DNA from 2 places in the Shewanella sp. SM29 genome. Region 2 is predicted to be linked to the other one. Evidence: predicted binding sites of a transcription regulator. Region 2 holds the regulator's gene; the other holds the start of a gene.

Region 1 (9,591 bases), on a different contig from region 2:
AAGGATTAATGACATCGCTCCATAGCTTTCAGTTTAATGTGGTGGATTTAAACTTAGCTGATGGCTTGAGAGTCACATCTGACGGGGATTTTATTTTGACGAGAGATTGGCAAAAATTGTCGAAAGATCTTCCTGTTGAACATCTTGTCGTTTCGACTATGAGCGTAGTAACCAATGGTATGGCGATCAATACTCGGATTGTGAACATTAGTAACAATCGCGTGGTATCGGCATCTCAAACTTTTGTGACTCAAAAAGAGTTGGCAAACTACATGCAGCCTTCGGAGCAAATTGTGTCACAAAATGGCATCTTATATCGTCAGGCGAGTCCAGGTATGAATGAAGTGCGTGTTTTAGGAGATGGAAAATGAAACGCTACCTTTTAGTTATTGTGGCGCTAATGCTAACTGGCTGCGCTGCTAAAGATAGATATGTGCAATGGGAAGATGTGCCGCCGCCGAGTTTTCCTAAGTTAACGGCTATAGGATATGCGCCGTTAGCGACTCAACCTGCTAAAGAGCAATCACAAAGAGTGTTGATGGCTATGCAAGCATCAAAAATTGTGGCTTATCGTGAATTAGCGGAACAAGTTTATGGGCAGAAAATAACGGCAAACAGCAGTGTCAGTGATTGGATGTTGACGGACGATAATGTCAAAGCGTCAGTTTCTGGCGTGATCCGCGGCGCACGAGTCGTTAAGAGTTATCCAGCAGGCGAGCATTATGTCACTGAGTTAGAACTTGATTTTTCACAGGTTTGGGCGCTTTATCAACAACAGAACCGTCCACAACGAGTGAAGGAAGTGACGTATTTCTAGCGTTATTGAATGTATGTTCAACAGCATGTATTGAGCCGCGTATTTACGCGGCTTTTTTTTTGTACAAGACATTAATATCTAATCAGAGCTTAGAAAAGGGAATGCTAAGTGGGAGTGATGCGCTTATTAGGCCTTTAAATCATTGCCTAAACTTGAGATAGTCGAGGTCTTGCCTTTATCGTTATAGGTGAGGCTGGAGGCGTTTCTGCTGGCTTGTAAAGCTTGAGCAAAGCGATTTAAACTCGCTAAATTCATCTCAATTAAACTAGCATTTTGTTCGTTTAATTCTTTGCATTCAGTCAATGCGTCTTTGATCTCGGCCATTTTATGCACGAGTTCGACTTGCTGAGTGAGTAGCGATTTATCACTGTGTTTTGCCAGAATATCATCATTAGTCTTTAGTTCTTTGAGACATTGCGATTTTTCGTTAGCAAGGGAAAGCAGTAAATCGGCGTTTTGGTCAACCAAAGCGCCTTTTTCCTTGAGTATGATTTGCTTAAGAACAGCCAAATGGGCGTGTTGTAGATCTACCAGTTTAGCTATTTCAGTCATAGTTACTCTTTATTTAAGTCATTAAGTTCGGCTTCAAAACTTGCAATATTGGCAGCCAACTTTTCTGGGTCAATTTTATAGCGACCTTCGGCAATAGCTTGTTTGATTTCTGCTACTTTCTTTTGATCAACTTCAGGAAGGCTAGCCATTTTAGTCTGAGCTCCTTGAAGTTGTTGTGCCTGGGCCGTAATGACCACAGAGTCGCTTCTTTGTGGTGTTGTCGATTTTGTAGCAACTTGAGCAGATTGATCGCTGCTCGCTTTCGTTGCGCCTGAACGAACTTGCGCAGTCGTTGCAGTGTTGAGTTTGCTAATATCAATTGCCATTTTAGGCTCCAGCGTCGTGTGTACGGGATTTCTTAACTGGGGTATCGGCAGCTTACAAAAAAGCTTTAGATTATTTTACATTCTTACTTCAACTTCGCCAATGCCTGTGACTATAGCATCTAGTTCTTTGTTTGAACTGCTATTTTTGACTCTGATCCGATCACCTTTATTGCCATCTTGTAGGGCTTCGCCCACTGTTTTTAGCTCGAATGAGCCAGAACGAACGTAGATAGAGACCGAATCATTTTTACAAACGAAGCATAAGTTGTTGCTTAATATGGGATTATCTTTTGCTACTCGTCGTTTTACTCGCACGCCAGCCAATTTACTCGGGTCATCGAATTCGGCACCTCTCAAGCTATTTTGTTCAATGTAACGGACTTCTACTTGACTAGGAGAGATGAGTTCGCCTGGTGCTAAGATTTCGGTTGAGACAACAACGGGGAATAAGATATCCACCCGAACCGAGATATAGATTTGCCAAGGGTAAGCTAAGTCTTGCGTATCACAGCTGACTTTTAAGGTGTTATTACGGCTAATTTCCCTATCGCTAGCCAGTTCAACTTTCATTGGAGACGAACATTGTGACGGCAGCATTCTTGCGTCAACCATCTGTGGCGAAATATTTACTTTGGCATTTTCTGGAACGGATATTTTTTCTGAAATAAGCGCTTTAGCTAATTCTGAGATTGCCGATACGGTGGGGACAATAGGCTCTGCACTCGCAAAAGCGGGCATGAAGAGGGTGAAAAGACTAAAAAAACAGACTAAATTTACTTTCATAATGAAGAGACTAGCTTGTAACGCCAGAATGCACCTATACTTTTATTAAGTTCGAAGCTGACCACTGTAATAATAATTTGCATCACTGTCAGAAGATTGACTCAGTTTCGACTATGTTTATCGATAGATAAGACGTAAGCAATTAATATGCCTATACTCAACTGAGTTATAGGGCCGAACATAAACAGAACAACAAGGCAGAGTTATGTCGAGTATTCTTGATTCAGTCAACAAACGAACCCAGCTCGTTGGACAAAACCGTTTAGAATTACTGCTTTTTAAATTAAACGGTCGTCAACGGTTTGGGATTAACGTGTTTAAGGTGAAAGAAGTACTGCAGTGTCCACCACTGACCACTTTGCCTAAACTTAATCCTTATGTGAAGGGTGTTGCTCATATTCGTGGAACAACCATTTCAGTGATTGATTTGAGTGCGGCAACAGGGGGAAAACCTTTAGCGAGCACTGAAAACTGTTTCATCATTATTTCTGAATATAACCGCAGTGTTCAAGGCTTCTTGGTCAGTTCTGTTGAGCGGATCATCAACATGAATTGGGAAGCGATTATGCCTCCGCCGCAAGGTGCTGGCCGTTATTCTTATCTGACAGCTGTGACTGAAATTGAAGGTGAATTAGTTGAAATTCTCGATGTGGAAAAAATCTTAGATGAGATTTCACCAGTTAAAACGGCTATCAGTGAAGAAGCCAATGAAAAACTGACCCTCGACAGAACTCAGCATTATCATATTATGGTTATTGATGATTCTGCCGTGGCGCGTAAACAAATTATTCGTTCACTCGAGTCATTGAATTTACAAATTGATACCGCAAAAGATGGTCGCGAAGCATTAGACAAGCTTAAAGAGATCGCCAAAGAGATGGATAATGTGGCCGATGAGATCCCCCTCATAATCTCTGATATTGAGATGCCTGAAATGGATGGCTACACCCTGACCGCTGAAATCCGAGATGATCCTAAGCTTAAGCATATTAAAGTGGTACTGCATACTTCGTTAAGTGGTGTATTCAATCAGGCAATGGTTCAAAAAGTGGGGGCTAATGACTTTATCGCTAAGTTTAATCCCGACGAACTGGCTGCTGCTGTGAATAAGCATTTAAGTTTGTAATTGCTGTAGGTTAGTACCTAGATACGCTTTACGCTATAATCTCGACTTTATAACATGATGGTTTCGCACTGATTTTGGTGCTTGCTATAGGATTTAGGATGTGAATGTGCCAAATAAATCACTCGCTGAGGCTGAATATAATCAATTTAGGTTGTTCTTAGAGCAACACAGCGGCATCGTACTGGGTGAAAATAAGCAATATCTTGTGCGCAGTCGTCTTGCTCCTTTGATGGGCAAATATAACCTGCCATCCTTATCTGATGTGGTTAAGCATTCGATGAAGCCTACTGAGCGTGCGCTCAGAGCTGAAGTGATCGATGCTATGACGACCAATGAAACCCTTTGGTTCCGTGATCGTTATCCATTTGAGTTGTTGAATAATGTCCTACTACCTGAATACAGTCGTCTGGGGCGTCCGCTCAAAATTTGGTCTGCGGCTTGCTCGTCAGGCCAAGAGCCATACTCATTGGCTATGACTATTCTTGAGTATCAACAGAAGAAGCCTGGTGCCTTGGCTGGTAGTGCTTCGATTCAAGCAACGGATCTATCTCCTTCCATGTTAGAACGCTGCAAAAATGCCGAGTACGATAGTTTGGCATTAGCGCGTGGTTTATCTGAAGAACGTAAGCGTCAGTTTTTTGATGCATTACCTTCAGGTAATATGAAGTTAAAGGATAATGTGAAGCGGTTGGTGAACTTTAGAGCGCATAATTTGCTTGAGAGTTATAGTCTGCTTGGCAAGTTCGACATTATCTTTTGCCGCAATGTGCTGATTTATTTTGCACCAGAGGCAAAGGCAAAAATTTTGCGGCAATTCGCTGCCGCTCTCAATCCCAAAGGGATTTTATTTCTCGGTGCATCAGAATCTATCGCTGGTTTAACGGACGAGTTTGATATGGTTCGTTGTAACCCTGGCATTTATTACCAGAAAAAGACTTAACTCAGCCGCTCTAAAGAAAATTACCGACAATTGTCGGTAATTTTTTACCCATCACTTGCTCATCCTTGTTGTTATTCTCAAAATTTTCCTGATGTTGGCACATGAATTGCTTTATTTTCGTGAGAACACGAGGAGGCAATTTTATGGCGATCAATTTTGATAATGCACTGGGTGTGCATCAATACACTCTCGGTATTAGAGCGCAGCGGGCTGAAGTCATTTCAAGCAATATCGCTAACGCAGATACGCCACATTACAAAGCCCGCGATGTTGATTTTTCTGCGGCAATGCAGGCCGCTCGAGGCCAACAGCAGCAGCGAAATAGTCTTGAAATGCAAGAGCCAGATAAGCATTTTGGGCTTGCGGAGTTGACTGGGCAATTTGTTAAGTTCCGTGTGCCAAATCAACCCGATACCGGTGATGGTAATACTGTTGATATCCAACAGGAACAATCGGCATTCATGCAAAATGCACTTGAATATCAAATGTCGCTAGGTTTTTTAGATAGTAAGTTTAGTGGCATGAAGAAAGCGTTGAGAGGGGATTAATCATGAGTTTATTTAGCATATTTGATGTTGCTGGCTCGGGAATGTCTGCTCAATCGGTCAGGCTAAACACCACCGCGAGCAACATAGCCAACGCGGATTCCGTCTCGAGTAGTGTAGATAAGACCTATCGTTCCCGTCATCCCATTTTTGAAGCCGAAATGGCTAAAGCCCAAAGTCAGCAACAAGCTTCTCAAGGCGTTGCAGTAAAAGGCATTGTAGAAAGTGATAAACCACTACTGAAAGAATACTCGCCCGATCATCCTATGGCGGATGCGGACGGCTTTATTTATAAACCGAATGTTAATGTCATGGAAGAAATGGCAGACATGATTTCTGCTTCGCGCTCATATCAAATGAATGTTCAAGTCGCTGAAGCAGCTAAGTCTATGCTGCAACAAACACTTGGGATGGGTAAATAACATGTGTTACTTAGGAGGTAAGCTGTGAGCCTCATTAATCAAATTAACCAAGCGTCGGCGCAGACGGCTCAAAATAAGAGTCAGCCAAATGCCGTTACGACGAATTCATCAACCAGCTCAACGGGTAATCCGTTTCTTGATGGCATACGTTTGCCAAAAGATTCAATAGTACCGGAAGCAAAAAGCCAGCAGTTAACTCAAGATGACTTTTTCTCGTTATTAAGCCAACAGTTATCGATGCAAGATCCCTTTAAGCCCGTCGACAACGACCAAATGATTGCGCAGATGGCATCATTCTCGACGGTTGATGGTATTACTAAGTTGAATAAGGAAATCGTTAATTTAAACGGTGTTATGACATCAAGCCAAGCATTACAGGCATCAGGACTTGTTGGTCGCAAGGTATTGATCCCAACTGATACAGGTAACATTTCAGCTGAAAGCCCAACAATAAAAGGTGTGATTAGCACGCCAGCTAAAATTCCTGAAGTTACTGTACGTGTTGAGGATGAGAAAGGCCAAGTTGTGACCACCTTTAAAGTTGATGGCAGTAAGGGGGGCAATGTCGATGTTAACTGGGATGGCCTCGATAAAGATGGAAACCCTGTAACCGCAGGTAACTATACGATCAAGGCGAGTGGTTTAGTGGATGGGAAATCCCAAGAATTGCCAGTCTCGACCTATGCTCATGTGACCAGCGTTTCTCTCGGTACGGCCAGTACTGGCGCGATTCTTAACTTGAGAGGCGGTATGGGCATCAAGTTAACCGATGTGTTAGCTGTGTCTGAAACCTAAGTTTGCCTAAAAGAATTTTTGCAGTATCCGAATTGGGCGTAAGTCGCTCATAAATGAATTGAGTCAAGTGTAGAGGTGAATTATGTCGTTTAACATTGCATTGAGTGGCATTTCTGCCGCGCAGAAAGATTTAAACACTACGGCGAATAACATTGCTAATGCGAACACCATTGGCTTTAAAGAGTCCCGTGCTGAATTTGCGGATGTTTACGCTAATTCTATTTTTTCAAATGCTAAAACTGCTGTCGGTGGTGGTGTTGCGACGAGCCAAGTGGCACAGCAATTCCATCAAGGTAGCTTACAGTTGACGAATAACTCCCTTGATATGGCGATTAAAGGGGGTGGCTTTTTCGTTACTGCTTCTGAACTGGGTACATTAGACCACTCGTTTACCCGTGCTGGAGCATTTAAGGTAGATAAAAATAATTACATGGTTGATTCTGCTGGTAATTATTTGCAAACTTTCCCAGTGGATAAAGATGGGAACTCAACATCAGTGAGTTTAACGACGGCTAAGCCGGTACAAATACCAGACACTGCGGGTAGCCCTGTAAAGACTGAGAATGTTACTTTACAAATGAACTTAAATGCTAAGGAAAGTGCACTCGACCCCGCGGCATTCGATCCTCTAGATGCAAAAACCTACAATAACGTTACATCAATGACAATTTATGACTCACTCGGTGAGCCACATATTATGACCACTTATTTTGTTAAGCCCAAAGATGGTTCGTACAATGGTGAGAACAATTGGGTGGCTTACTATGCTGTTGATGGAAAGCAAGTAGATCTAGCCGGTCCTGCTGGTACTTATCAAACAGATACCACCGGCGATGGTACACCTGATGCAACGGGCACGGCTCAAACTGCTGGTGGTTGGAAAGGCTCTGTACTCAAGTTCAATTCTGTTGGTGTCTACACTGGTAGTGATCCTGCTATAGTCAAGACTGAGGCTTTGGGCGTCAGTGGTGCGGGTGTTTTAGGGGCTGGTGCCGATGGTACTCAAGATTTGACTGTGAAGTTTAATGCCCCAACGCAATATGCGGCTCCTTTTGGTGCAACTGAGTTGACGCAAGATGGTACGACTGTAGGTCGCTTAACTAACGTTGAAATCGGCGAAGATGGTTTAGTGACCGCGAGTTATTCTAATGGTTCAACCGTGCCTTTAGCACGGGTTGCTTTAGTTCGTTTTGCTAACGAACAAGGTTTAACGCAAGTGGGTAATACGTCGTGGAAGGCTAGTTTGAACTCAGGTCCAGCGTTAGCGGGTGAGGCAAATAGTGGAACTTTTGGTAGCATCAGTTCATCGGCGTTAGAGCAATCGAACATCGATTTGACGACTGAACTGGTTGATTTAATTTCGGCGCAGCGTAACTTCCAAGCAAACTCCCGTACCCTTGAAGTGAATAACACGCTGCAGCAAACCGTATTACAAATCCGCTAATCATTACTTTATTTAACTAAGTGTTGCCGCCAGTGGCAACACTTAGCCTTTATCCTGCTGTCAACTCACTTCATTTCCTTATTCTTCAATTTTATCAGTAAATTAAAATCAATGTTTATTGGCACGATGCTTGCTTTGATATCGTCATGTAGAAAATTTGACGGAGCAGTCTGTGGACAAATTCCTTTATGTCGCCATGAGTGGCGCTAAGCAAAATATGAATGAGCTGGCACTCCGTGCGAACAACTTAGCCAATGCTAATACCGATGGTTTTAAATCAGATATGGCGCAGGCCAGATCGATGCAAGCCTTCGGTGAAGGGTTGCCTTCAAGGGTGTTTGTGATGACAGAATCTCCGTCAGCTAATTTTCGCTCTGGTCCGATAAAAACCACTGGACGGGATCTCGATGTTGCCATTAAAGGCGATGGCTGGTTTGCCGTTCAGGCGAAAGATGGCAGTGAAGCTTATACCCGTTCAGGTAGTCTCAGTTTCGATGCGACGGGCATGTTGTATAACGACAGAGGCAATCCCGTGATGGGGGATGCTGGCCCGATAGTGCTGCCATTACCTATTGATAAAGTGTCAATTTCACAGGATGGCATAGTGTCTGTTCGCCCTCAAGGGGCGACTGCTGAAGTGATAGAAGAAGTGGCGAGATTGAAGTTAGTTAATCCCGGCAATGCGCAGATGATGCGTGGTGAAGATGGATTATTTCGACAAATGTCAGGTGAACCAGCACCAGCTGACCCTTTCGTCGCAGTTGAAAGTGGTGCCGTAGAGGGCAGTAACGTTAACCCTGTTGATGAAATGGTGTCTTTGATTGATCTTCAGCGCCAGTTTGAATTGCAAGTCAAGATGATGAAAACCGCGGAAGAGAATGATCGCGCTTCATCTTCATTAATGCGTATTAGTTAGGAGATAGATTATGCATCCGGCGTTATGGATTAGTAAAACTGGCTTAGACGCACAGCAAACTGATATTTCAGTGATTTCAAACAACGTAGCGAACGCTAGCACTGTGGGCTACAAAAAAAGCCGCGCAGTATTTGAAGATTTACTCTATCAAACAGTTAACCAAGCGGGTGGTGTTAGTGCTTCTAACACTAAGTTACCCAACGGATTAAACATAGGTGCGGGTACGAAAGTCGTCGCCACTCAAAAAATGTTTACTCAGGGTAACATGCTGACGACGGATAACTCGCTGGATCTTATGATTGAAGGTCCTGGATTTTTTGAAATCCAGCTCCCTGATGGAACCACTGCTTATACTCGAAATGGTCAGTTTACCTTAGACGATACGGGTCAGATTGTGACGCCAGGTTCTGGCTATTTGCTACAACCCGCGATCACTATTCCTGATAATGCGACCAGTATTACCGTTTCCGCGGAGGGCGAAGTTTCAGTAAAAACCCCAGGTACCGCTGAGAACCAAGTCGTGGGTCAGTTGACTATGACGGATTTTATTAATCCATCGGGTCTAGATCCTATGGGACAAAACTTATATACGGAAACTGGTGCGAGCGGCACGCCAATTCAAGGTACCGCTTCGTTAGATGGCATGGGTGCTATTCGTCAAGGCGCCTTAGAAACCTCTAATGTGAACGTGACCGAGGAACTGGTGAACCTTATCGAAAGTCAGCGCATTTACGAGATGAACTCAAAAGTGATTTCAGCGGTAGATCAGATGCTGTCTTATGTGACTCAGAATTTATAGAGGCAAACATCATGGCTAGATATCTTGTGTTGGCCGTCGCGTTATTGCTTGCAGCTTGTAGCTCGACGCAAAAGAAACCCCTTGCGGATGATCCCTTTTACGCGCCGGTATACCCAGAGGCACCGC
Region 2 (9,591 bases):
CATCCTTCCATAGCCACACGGCGACAAAGACTAAAATAGACCACATCAAGCCATTGAGAAAACCAATAGATAGCTCTTTACCGATAAGCCAGCGGGCGTTGCTTTGGCCGATATGGCCTAAAGCAATACCACGGATCACGAGGGCTAAGGTCTGATTACCGGCAACACCGCCCATGCTAGGGACAATCGTCATTAGGATGGCGATAGTGGCAAATTGCTCAATAGTGCCTTCAAACATATTGCTGACCGACGATGCGAGCAGGGCGGCGAATAAGTTAATCGTGAGCCAGAGCGAGCGACGTAGGGTACTTTTTAGCACTGGACCAAAGGTATCTTCATCTCCGTCCATCCCCGCCATACCCATCATGGAATGTTCAGCATCTTCGCGGATAACATCGACTACGTCATCGATTGTGATACGCCCGAGTAGCTTACCATCACTGTCGACGACAGGTGCCGATACCCAATCATTGCGTTCGAATTTCTGCGCCACTTCGCTGTCGGACATGCTCACCGGAATACTTTGAATATTGGGATCCATGATATTGCGAATTGTGGTGCTTGGCGCGCAAGTCAGCAGATCTGCCAGCCTAACACCGCCAAGGACTTTGTCCTGTTTGTCGACCACATATAAGGTATCTGTGGTGTCGGGTAGGTTGCCCCTTTGCCGAAGATAGCGCAGCACCACATCGATATTCACATCGGGTCTTAGGGTGACAGTATCTGTGTTCATCAAGCTGCCGGCGGTCTCATCTGGATAAGATAGGGCTTGTTCTACCCTCAGGCGATTTTGCTCCGTCATCGACTGCAACACTTGTTTGTAAACGGCGTCGGGAAGACTTCGCAGAATATAGGCGAGATCGTCGGTGTCCATGCTTGCTGTCGCTTTCGCGACTCGCTCAGGGCTCATGCTGCGGATCAGTGGGTCTTTGAGTTCTTCACTCAACTCATCGAGTATGTCGCCTATTTGTTCCTGATCGATGAGCTGCCACAATACTTGTCTGGCACTTGGCGGTGATGATTCTAAGATCAGCGCGATATCTGAGGCGGCCATTTTTTGCAGCATATTACGCACATGCACGAACATGCCGCTGCTAAGCGCTTGGTTTAACTGGTCAAGACTATGTCCGGTGTGATCGTTTTCTGCATTATCTACGGGCATTTGTCCTCCATTGTGCGGCAAATTGGTTTGAGATCTTAGTGTTGGGCTAGGATTTAGCGGTGACTAAGCGTCAGTCGATGACACAGATTAAGGCGGCTAAGGTAAGGTTAAGGCCAGCGCAATGACCGCTAGTGTAATCACCTGTGGCTTGTATCGTCGAGCGACAAATGTTTTGCCATGTCTGAATGGCAAGTTTTTTAAACTAGACATGAAGTGAAACTAACGATGAAGTGCTTAGTGTGAAGTGAAACTAACAGGCTTCGTCAAACTTAGCGTCGATTAAGGCACAAATGGCATCGAGAGCCGGCTCTGCATCTGGGCCTTCGGCGATAAGCCTGATGGTTTTACCCATGCCAGTTTCAAGCATCAGCAAGCCAAGCACACTGGCGGCCGATGCTTGTTTATCGCCTTGTATTAAGGTGATGGTCGCATCAAACTCGGAAGCCAGTACCACCAACTTAGTGGCGGCACGGGCATGTAAACCGAGCTTATTACAGATGGTTATCTGACGCTCAAGCTTTGGCATTATTGAGCTCTCGATGACGGGCATAAACTTTATGTTTACCGTTACTAAAGCGTTTTGCCAATTGCTCTGCGACGTAAACCGATCTGTGCTGTCCACCTGTGCAGCCAATGGCCACAGTTAAATAACTGCGATTGTTACGCTCGAGGTGCGGCAGCCAAGTCTCCAGTAAATTTTCGATTTGCCAGATGAACTTATTGACCAGTGGTTGGCGATTTAAGAACTCAGCTACGGGTTCATCTAAACCAGTCAATGGTCGCAGTGCCAACTCCCAGTGGGGATTGGGCAGGAAGCGCACATCGAACATAAAGTCGGCTTCGGTGGGCATTCCGTGCTTAAAGCCAAAGGACTCGAAGTTGATCACGAGTTCTTTATCGACACTACCAAGGAGAATTTGTCTGACTTGGTCGCTTAAATCATAGATATTCAAATTCGACGTATCTATGTAGTGATCGACCAGTTTTGACATAGGCTCGAGCAGTTTTCCCTCCAGCTTTATCGCTTCTTGCAAAGAGACTCGGCTCTTCGACAAAGGATGCAAACGGCGGGTTTCGCTGTAACGCTTGAGCAGAATTTTATCGCTGGAGTTAAGGAAGAAGCTCGTTAACTCAGTATCTGGAGGTAGGCTAGCGAGTTGTTTCACTAAGACCTTATCCTGCTCAGGCATGTTACGCACGTCGACACTGATGGCGACGAGATCGTTACTGCCTTTGAGTTGCTCAAGCAAACTGCCAATCAATGGCAAGGGAAGGTTATCGACACAATAATAGCCGAGATCTTCGAGTACCCTAAGGGCGACAGATTTGCCTGAGCCTGAGCGGCCCGACACTATGACCAGTTTCATCCAGTGATTACCTGATAGAGTTCCGTTTCATCATGCGTCTTGCGTAATTGCTTTAATATTTGCTTGTCGCTCAGCTTTTCGGCCATGCAAGACAAGGTACTTAAGTGCTGCTGACATTGGTCTGCAGGCACCAGTAGTGCAAATAAAATATCAACAGGTTGCTTATCGATAGCATCAAATGCTATCGGCTCTTCACACTTAATTAGTATGGCAATGGGCTGATCTATATCGGCTAGTCGACCATGTGGAATGGCGATGCCGTTACCTATACCTGTGCTCCCCATCTTTTCGCGCGCCACTAGGCTTTCGAATATCTCTTGAGATGAGAGGGTCGGGTACTGGGCAGCGACTAAGTCGCTGATGAGTTCCAGTACCTTTTTCTTACTGCCCGGAGTGGCGCAGGTAGTGCACTCCGGCCGCAGTATGGTACAAAGTTCCATTATTAGTGTTTTGTTAACTTCTCTTTGTGTTTAATAACCTGACGGTCAAGCTTGTCAATCAGGGCGTCTATAGCGGCATACATGTCAGCATGCTCTGAAGTAGCAAAAACTTCACCACCTATGAGGTTTATTCTCGCTTCGGCAATTTGTTGCATTTTCTCAACATTGAGCACAACGTGCACATTATTGATCTGTTCGAAATGGCGTTCAAGTTTTGAAAACTTTTCTTCTACATATGCACGTAACGATTCGGTAATTTCGACATGGTGTCCACTTAGGTTTATTTGCATAGAAACGTCCTCCGATATCCACTGTAGGTTATAAACTTTTACGCTGATTAGAAGGTGGAATAAGCATAGCCTCTCGGTACTTCGCAATGGTTCTGCGGGCTACGTTGATCCCTTGTTCTGCCAGAAGCTGTGCCATCTTGCTATCGCTTAATGGTTTTTTCTGGTTTTCCGCTGCCACCAGTTTCTTTATAAAGGCTCTGATTGCTGTGGATGAGCACTCACCACCATCGTCAGTACCGACGTGGCTAGAGAAGAAGTATTTTAGTTCAAAAAGTCCCTTAGGGGTATGCATGTATTTTTGAGTTGTGACCCGTGAGATGGTGGACTCATGCATTTCTACCGCTTCGGCAATATCGTTAAGCACCATAGGCTTCATGGCTTCTTCACCATACTCAAAGAAACCTTGCTGATATTGCACTATGCAATTAGCAACTTTAAGCAAAGTATCGTTACGGCTTTCTAGGCTCTTAATAAACCATTTAGCCTCTTGCAGATGGCCGCGAATAAATTGGCTATCGGCTTGGTTTTTGGTACTGCGTGCCATAGAAGCATAATGTTGATTTACATTGATTTTTGGCATGCAGTCAGGATTTAGCTCAACGACCCAGCGGCCATTTTTCTTCGACACAGACACATCTGGGATAACGTATTCGTCATTATTGGGCGTGATCAACAAACCTGGGCGAGGATTGAGGGTTTGGATGAGTGCTATACCATCCCTTAATTCATCTTCTTTTAATTTAGTCTTACGCATCAACAACCTAAAGTCTCGGGCGGCGATCAGATCTAAATGATCTTTGATCAGCATACGGGCGTTTTCTAGGTTGGGAGTATCAGCGGCGAAATGCGACAGTTGGATCAGCAGGCATTCACTTAAATCGCGGGCGGCAACGCCTATGGGATCAAAATGCTGAATACGCTTGAGTACGGCTTCGACTTCGTCAAGCTCAACTTCAGGATTACCCATGGCTTCGAGAATTTCTTCAGTGCTTTGGGTGAGATAGCCCTGATCGTCGATGGCATCAATAATGGCGGTGGCAATGGCTAAATCGGTTTCAGAAAACGGCGTGAGGTTTTTTTGCCATTCTAAGTGTTCGTACAAACCTTCACTGGTCTCGCCTTGGAAGGGCATATCGTCTTCACGACTGCCGCCGGGGCCTGAGTTTGGGGAGGCGGTAAACACTTCATCCCATGTGGTGTCCATGGGGAGCTCATCGGGCATGGATTCTTTGGTTAGCGACTCTGCCGTGTCTATGGTGGAGCTGTCTTTTTCTGGTGGCAGAGTGCTAGATTCACTGAAATCCGTATCGGATAGCGTTTGGTTTACAGGGGTTTTAGTGGCGTCGAATTGATCCTCTTCCAGCTCGAGAAGGGGATTAGAATCTAATGCTTGCTGGATCTCTTGCTGCAGTTCTAATGACGACAGTTGCAACAGACGTATAGCCTGTTGTAGTTGTGGCGTCATGGTTAACTGTTGACCCAGTTTGAGCTGGAGTGACGCTTTCATGTTACCGCTGATCCCTACGTTATTATTGTTGGATGAGGTCGCTTATTATCATTTTGAGTGAAGCCCAATGGCGGTGTAAATTGCCTCCATTGGCTTCGCTCGATTAACTATAGCCTGAATTGTTCACCTAAGTACACAGCCCTAACTTGCTGATTGTCTAAGATCTCTGCTGGAGTTCCTTCGGCAATCAGGTTTCCGTGACTCACAATATAAGCATGTTCACATACATCTAATGTCTCGCGGACATTATGGTCTGTGATCAGTACGCCAAGGCCGCGACTTTTGAGTTGTTCGATAATCTTCTTGATGTCGATAACCGAAATAGGATCGACGCCGGCAAACGGTTCATCGAGCAAAATGAACTTAGGATTAGCGGCTAAAGCCCGCGCAATTTCGACGCGACGACGTTCGCCACCCGACAATGACATGCCTTGGCTGTCACGGATGTGGGTGATATGAAACTCTTCGAGCAGATGTTCTAGTTCTTCTTCTCGTTCTTCGTTTTTAAGTTCTTTACGAGTTTGCAGTACGGCCATGATGTTGTCATGAACAGTTAGCTTACGAAAGATACTGGCTTCCTGCGGTAAGTAACCTATGCCTTTGCGGGCACGCAGATGCATAGGATCTGCGGTTAAATCATCATCGTCGATAAAGATATGTCCCTTATCGCTCTTCACTAGCCCGACAACCATGTAAAAGGTCGTGGTTTTACCTGCACCGTTTGGACCGAGTAGGCCAACGACTTGACCGGTTTTTACCGTCAGACTGACGTCTTTAACCACTTGGCGACTCTTGTAACTTTTCGCCAGATTTTGTGCTCTTAAGGTGATTTGGGTCATTTAGAGTCCTGCTTTTTCACAGGTTTATCCGCTGGAGCATCTGATTTAGCATCATCTTGATAGTTTTCTGGCTGAATAATAGTGATCACGCGATCGTCACCACTGCCAGTACTCTCGGCCATCAATTTCTGTTGAATCATGTTATAGCGGATTAAATTGCCTGTAACTTGGCTACCCGCTTGATCTAATGACGCCATACCTTTCAGTGTTAAGGTGCGGCTTGCCATATCGTAACGAATTTCTTTCGCGCTTGCCGATGCTGGGCGGCCATCGTCTAATATTTGGCTATACGTAGCAGGGTTGCCTGTGGCGACCAAAGTTTTGCTATTTTCACCTTCAGCGGAAAATGCACGCAGTTCATTTGCTTGGATTTTTATTGAGCCTTGGGTAACTTCCACCGGACCAAAGAAGATGATCTGGTTGTTTTTGATATCCGCAGTTTGGCTCACAGCTTTAATTTTGACTTCTTGCTTTAAGTCGCCGACTTTCGCGAAAGCACTCATGCTCATAATTAGCATTAGGCTGGCAAGTAATACGTTATTTTGCTTCATATGTTCCTACTACCTGACTGGTCAATTGCACTTCTTGCGCGTTGAGGTCGGCATAAAGGCCTTGGCCTTGAATATTAAAATCTTTCCCTGTGACGTAAATGGTACGGTCAGAGGTCATTATCATAGTGTTGAGATCGAGTTCCAGATAACTGGTGGACAAGGTCTGAATCGGTTCTTCTGGGCTAATGGCATCGATAATAACATTATTTTCTAATACAACCTTGCCAGTTTCCTTGTTTAGCTTGCCCTGATCTGCCCTGAGTTGCCATTGTGCTTTACCTTGGTCTGGATAAACAAGATAAACAGGTTGAGTAAAGAAAGTTTGATTCGTTGAATCATAATGTTCCATGTGTTTCGCCGTCACACGGCTATTCACTAGTCCTTGCTCATTGAACTCAACACTGCGCAGATCTTCAACGATGAAATCTGGGGTATTTTGATCTTTTACTCTGTTATCGGAATCACCGCTGTGTTTGTTCTGGACCTGCCAGTAAAGCGCTAGTGCAGTTCCAAAAAAAGCGATAATCGCGAGTGTCACACGACTCATATACTCATTCCATGGGCCGAAGTGAATTTATTTTGACTTAGGAGTAACAGATCTGTGAGTTCACGCAGTGCACCGTGGCCACCATTGAGCGTAGTCACAAAATGGGCGTGTTGGCGTACATAGGGGTGGCCGTCAGCAACACTGACCGCTAAACCGACGACATTCATCACGGGGAGATCGACAATATCATCACCGATATAAGCCACTTCTTCTGGGGTGACACCATAAAGTGCGAGCAATGCTTCATAGGGCTCGAACTTATTGTCTACGCCTTGGTAAATATGGGTAACACCAAGGGCTGTCATACGGTTTTCAACGATTTTGGATTGACGTCCTGTGATCACGGCGAGGTTGAAACCGCTGGTGAGGAGTGAGCGCACGCCATAACCATCGCGGGTATGGAAGGCTTTGAGCTCTTCGCCGCTATTACTCAAGTAAATACGGCCGTCGGAAAACACCCCATCGACGTCACAGATTAACAGTTTAATCTTTTGTGCGCGTTGCCACACATCATCACTGATTGGGCCGTAAAATCCTTGCTGTGGCATTAAATGACTCCTGCTTTAACCATGTCTAGCATGTTAAGAGCGCCGATAGGATGGCGGTCTTTATCAATAACAATTAATCCGTTGATGTTTTTTGAGTCCATCACTTGCAGCGCTTGGGCGGCCAATACATTATCCGTGATCGTGACGCAGTTACGGGTCATCACATCGGCAATGGGCGTCGTGCGTAAATTCACTTCGGCATCAATAACGCGGCGTAAATCACCGTCGGTGAAGATACCAACCAGCTTGCGCTGATCATCAATAATCGCCGTCATGCCTAAGCCTTTCTTGGAGATTTCGTACAGAGCTTCTGTGATGCAAATATCGTGGTTGACGAGCGGTAAGTCATCACCGCTATGCATGACATCGCAGACTTTTAACAGCAACTTACGTCCTAATGCACCGCCGGGATGGGACATAGCAAAATCATCACGGGTAAAGCCTTTTGCTTGCAGCAGCGCAATGGCGATGGCATCGCCCATCACTAAGGTTGCTGTGGTACTTGAGGTGGGGGCAAGTCCAAGTGGGCAAGCCTCTTCTGGGACTTCAATACATAAATGCACTTTAGATAATCGCGCCATGTTCGATTCGGGTTTACCTGTTACCGCGATAACGGGCACGCCCATACGTTGGATGACCGGCATTAAGGTGAGGATTTCGCTCGACTCACCGGAATTTGAAATCGCTAAAATCACATCGTTATCGGCCAATACACCCAGATCGCCGTGGCTGGCTTCACCCGGATGCACAAAAAATGCGGGCGTTCCTGTGCTGGCGAGGGTGGCAGAAATCTTATTGCCGATATGGCCCGATTTGCCCATTCCCATGACAATCACTTTGCCTGTGCAGTTGAGGATCAACTCGCAAGCTTCTGCAAATTCAGCCGAATCAACATATTGATAAAGATTGTCTAGGGCTGACTTTTCAATGTCGATAACTTTACAACCCCATTGGCGCAGTTGTGATTTGTCTACCATGTCTATCTCTCTTTTTGCATTGTCTTTGTCGCCCCATTGATGGGATTGGAATAGCACAATTTGGTACGCGATAAAGATGATATGTAATAGGCTTTCTGCCAAGTATTAGTTTGTTTTCAGACAATTTAGCTTATGTCTTACTGTGGTTTATTACCGAAAACAGCAAAACAATTGCGGCAGGCTAGAGCGATTGATCCGACTCGTCAAGTTCAGCTGCGTTAGCTATTCACGCACAATAACGTGTTTAGCGGCAGAAGGTCTTGAGCAATATCATCGTCTTTGTCGTTTATTTCAATGGATTTATTCCATATCGCAGCGGGTATTACCCTATGGGATGCCTCTATTGCGCAATTGCGTATCGACTCTCCCCGATAAAAGTGGGCAAAGAGTGAGCTAAGTGCGAACGAATTAGCCAATACTGCCAATTCTGCAACTAGGTTGAAAACATTAAGTAACATTTTACCTGTGCAGAGTGAAAACTTAGGGCGCATTTTCGCTGTAAATGAGGCAAATTGAAAGTATCGCAGGGCGATAGTGTCGATTCGGTTGTAGGTTAAAGCGCAATTACGTACAATTTGCGGCTCTTCGATTGGTCAGTCTCGGAAGACTAGGATCACCTCATTTGCAAATGTCGGAATCAAGCATGACTCAAGAACAAACGCCGTTGGTTGAGATCCGTAATTTGGGGTTTAGCCGCGGTCAGCGTGTGATATATGAAGATATTAGCCTGTCCATTCCAAGGGGCAAGGTGACGGCGATCATGGGGCCGAGCGGCATAGGCAAAACGACCCTGTTGAAATTGATTGGCGGCCAATTAACGCCTGACCATGGACAAGTGTTATTCGACGGTCACGATATCCATGGCGTGAGTCGCAATGAATTATTTAGTCTGCGTAAGCGGATGAGCATGCTGTTTCAAAGTGGCGCGCTGTTTACCGACATTAATGTGTTCGATAACGTGGCGTTTGCACTGCGTGAACATTCTGGACTGCCTGAAGACATTATTCGCACTATCGTGCTGATGAAGCTTGAAGCCGTAGGTTTACGTGGTGCAGCTCAGATGATGCCAAGCGAGTTATCCGGTGGTATGCAACGCCGCGCCGCATTGGCTAGAGCCATAGCGCTTGAACCTGAAATGGTGATGTACGATGAGCCTTTTGCAGGGCAAGACCCAATATCGATGGGCGTGTTAGTAAAGCTTATTCGTGAGTTATCCGATGCACTGAATCTGACTTCAATTGTGGTGTCCCACGATGTGGATGAAGTGCTTGGCATTGCCGATTATGTATATGTGGTGGCTGACAAAAAAGTCATCGCCCACGGTACCCCTGAAGAATTAAAGTACGCTGATAATCCGCAGCTG

What was found. The regulator sigma-54, encoded in region 2, starts transcription at its own class of promoters, with help from an activator protein. The targets are predictions, from matches to a motif close to GTTGGCACGNNNNTNGNNT.
Region 1: flgB (flagellar basal body rod protein FlgB) is a predicted target of sigma-54. The motif match lies at 4,638-4,656, and genes of this name have one in related genera.

Annotation. Positions count from the first base shown of each region.
Region 1 covers NZ_JAKKRN010000005.1:74,741-84,331, forward strand. The annotation lists gene L5L77_RS04960 (FlgO family outer membrane protein) at 1-371, shown strand, start outside; gene L5L77_RS04965 (LPP20 family lipoprotein) at 368-817, shown strand; gene L5L77_RS04970 (flagella synthesis protein FlgN) at 944-1,369, opposite strand; gene flgM (flagellar biosynthesis anti-sigma factor FlgM) at 1,372-1,695, opposite strand; gene flgA (flagellar basal body P-ring formation chaperone FlgA) at 1,771-2,478, opposite strand; gene L5L77_RS04985 (chemotaxis protein CheV) at 2,684-3,604, shown strand; gene L5L77_RS04990 (CheR family methyltransferase) at 3,705-4,544, shown strand; gene flgB (flagellar basal body rod protein FlgB) at 4,688-5,092, shown strand; gene flgC (flagellar basal body rod protein FlgC) at 5,095-5,511, shown strand; gene flgD (flagellar hook assembly protein FlgD) at 5,536-6,306, shown strand; gene flgE (flagellar hook protein FlgE) at 6,389-7,750, shown strand; gene flgF (flagellar basal-body rod protein FlgF) at 7,923-8,666, shown strand; gene flgG (flagellar basal-body rod protein FlgG) at 8,677-9,465, shown strand; gene flgH (flagellar basal body L-ring protein FlgH) at 9,477-9,591, shown strand, end outside.
Region 2 covers NZ_JAKKRN010000012.1:50,511-60,101, forward strand. The annotation lists gene mgtE (magnesium transporter) at 1-1,162, opposite strand, end outside; gene L5L77_RS10320 (HPr family phosphocarrier protein) at 1,413-1,688, opposite strand; gene rapZ (RNase adapter RapZ) at 1,675-2,529, opposite strand; gene ptsN (PTS IIA-like nitrogen regulatory protein PtsN) at 2,526-2,969, opposite strand; gene hpf (ribosome hibernation promoting factor) at 2,972-3,259, opposite strand; gene L5L77_RS10340 (RNA polymerase factor sigma-54) at 3,288-4,766, opposite strand; gene lptB (LPS export ABC transporter ATP-binding protein) at 4,874-5,605, opposite strand; gene lptA (lipopolysaccharide transport periplasmic protein LptA) at 5,602-6,156, opposite strand; gene lptC (LPS export ABC transporter periplasmic protein LptC) at 6,143-6,703, opposite strand; gene kdsC (3-deoxy-manno-octulosonate-8-phosphatase KdsC) at 6,700-7,251, opposite strand; gene L5L77_RS10365 (KpsF/GutQ family sugar-phosphate isomerase) at 7,251-8,228, opposite strand; gene mlaF (phospholipid ABC transporter ATP-binding protein MlaF) at 8,872-9,591, shown strand, end outside.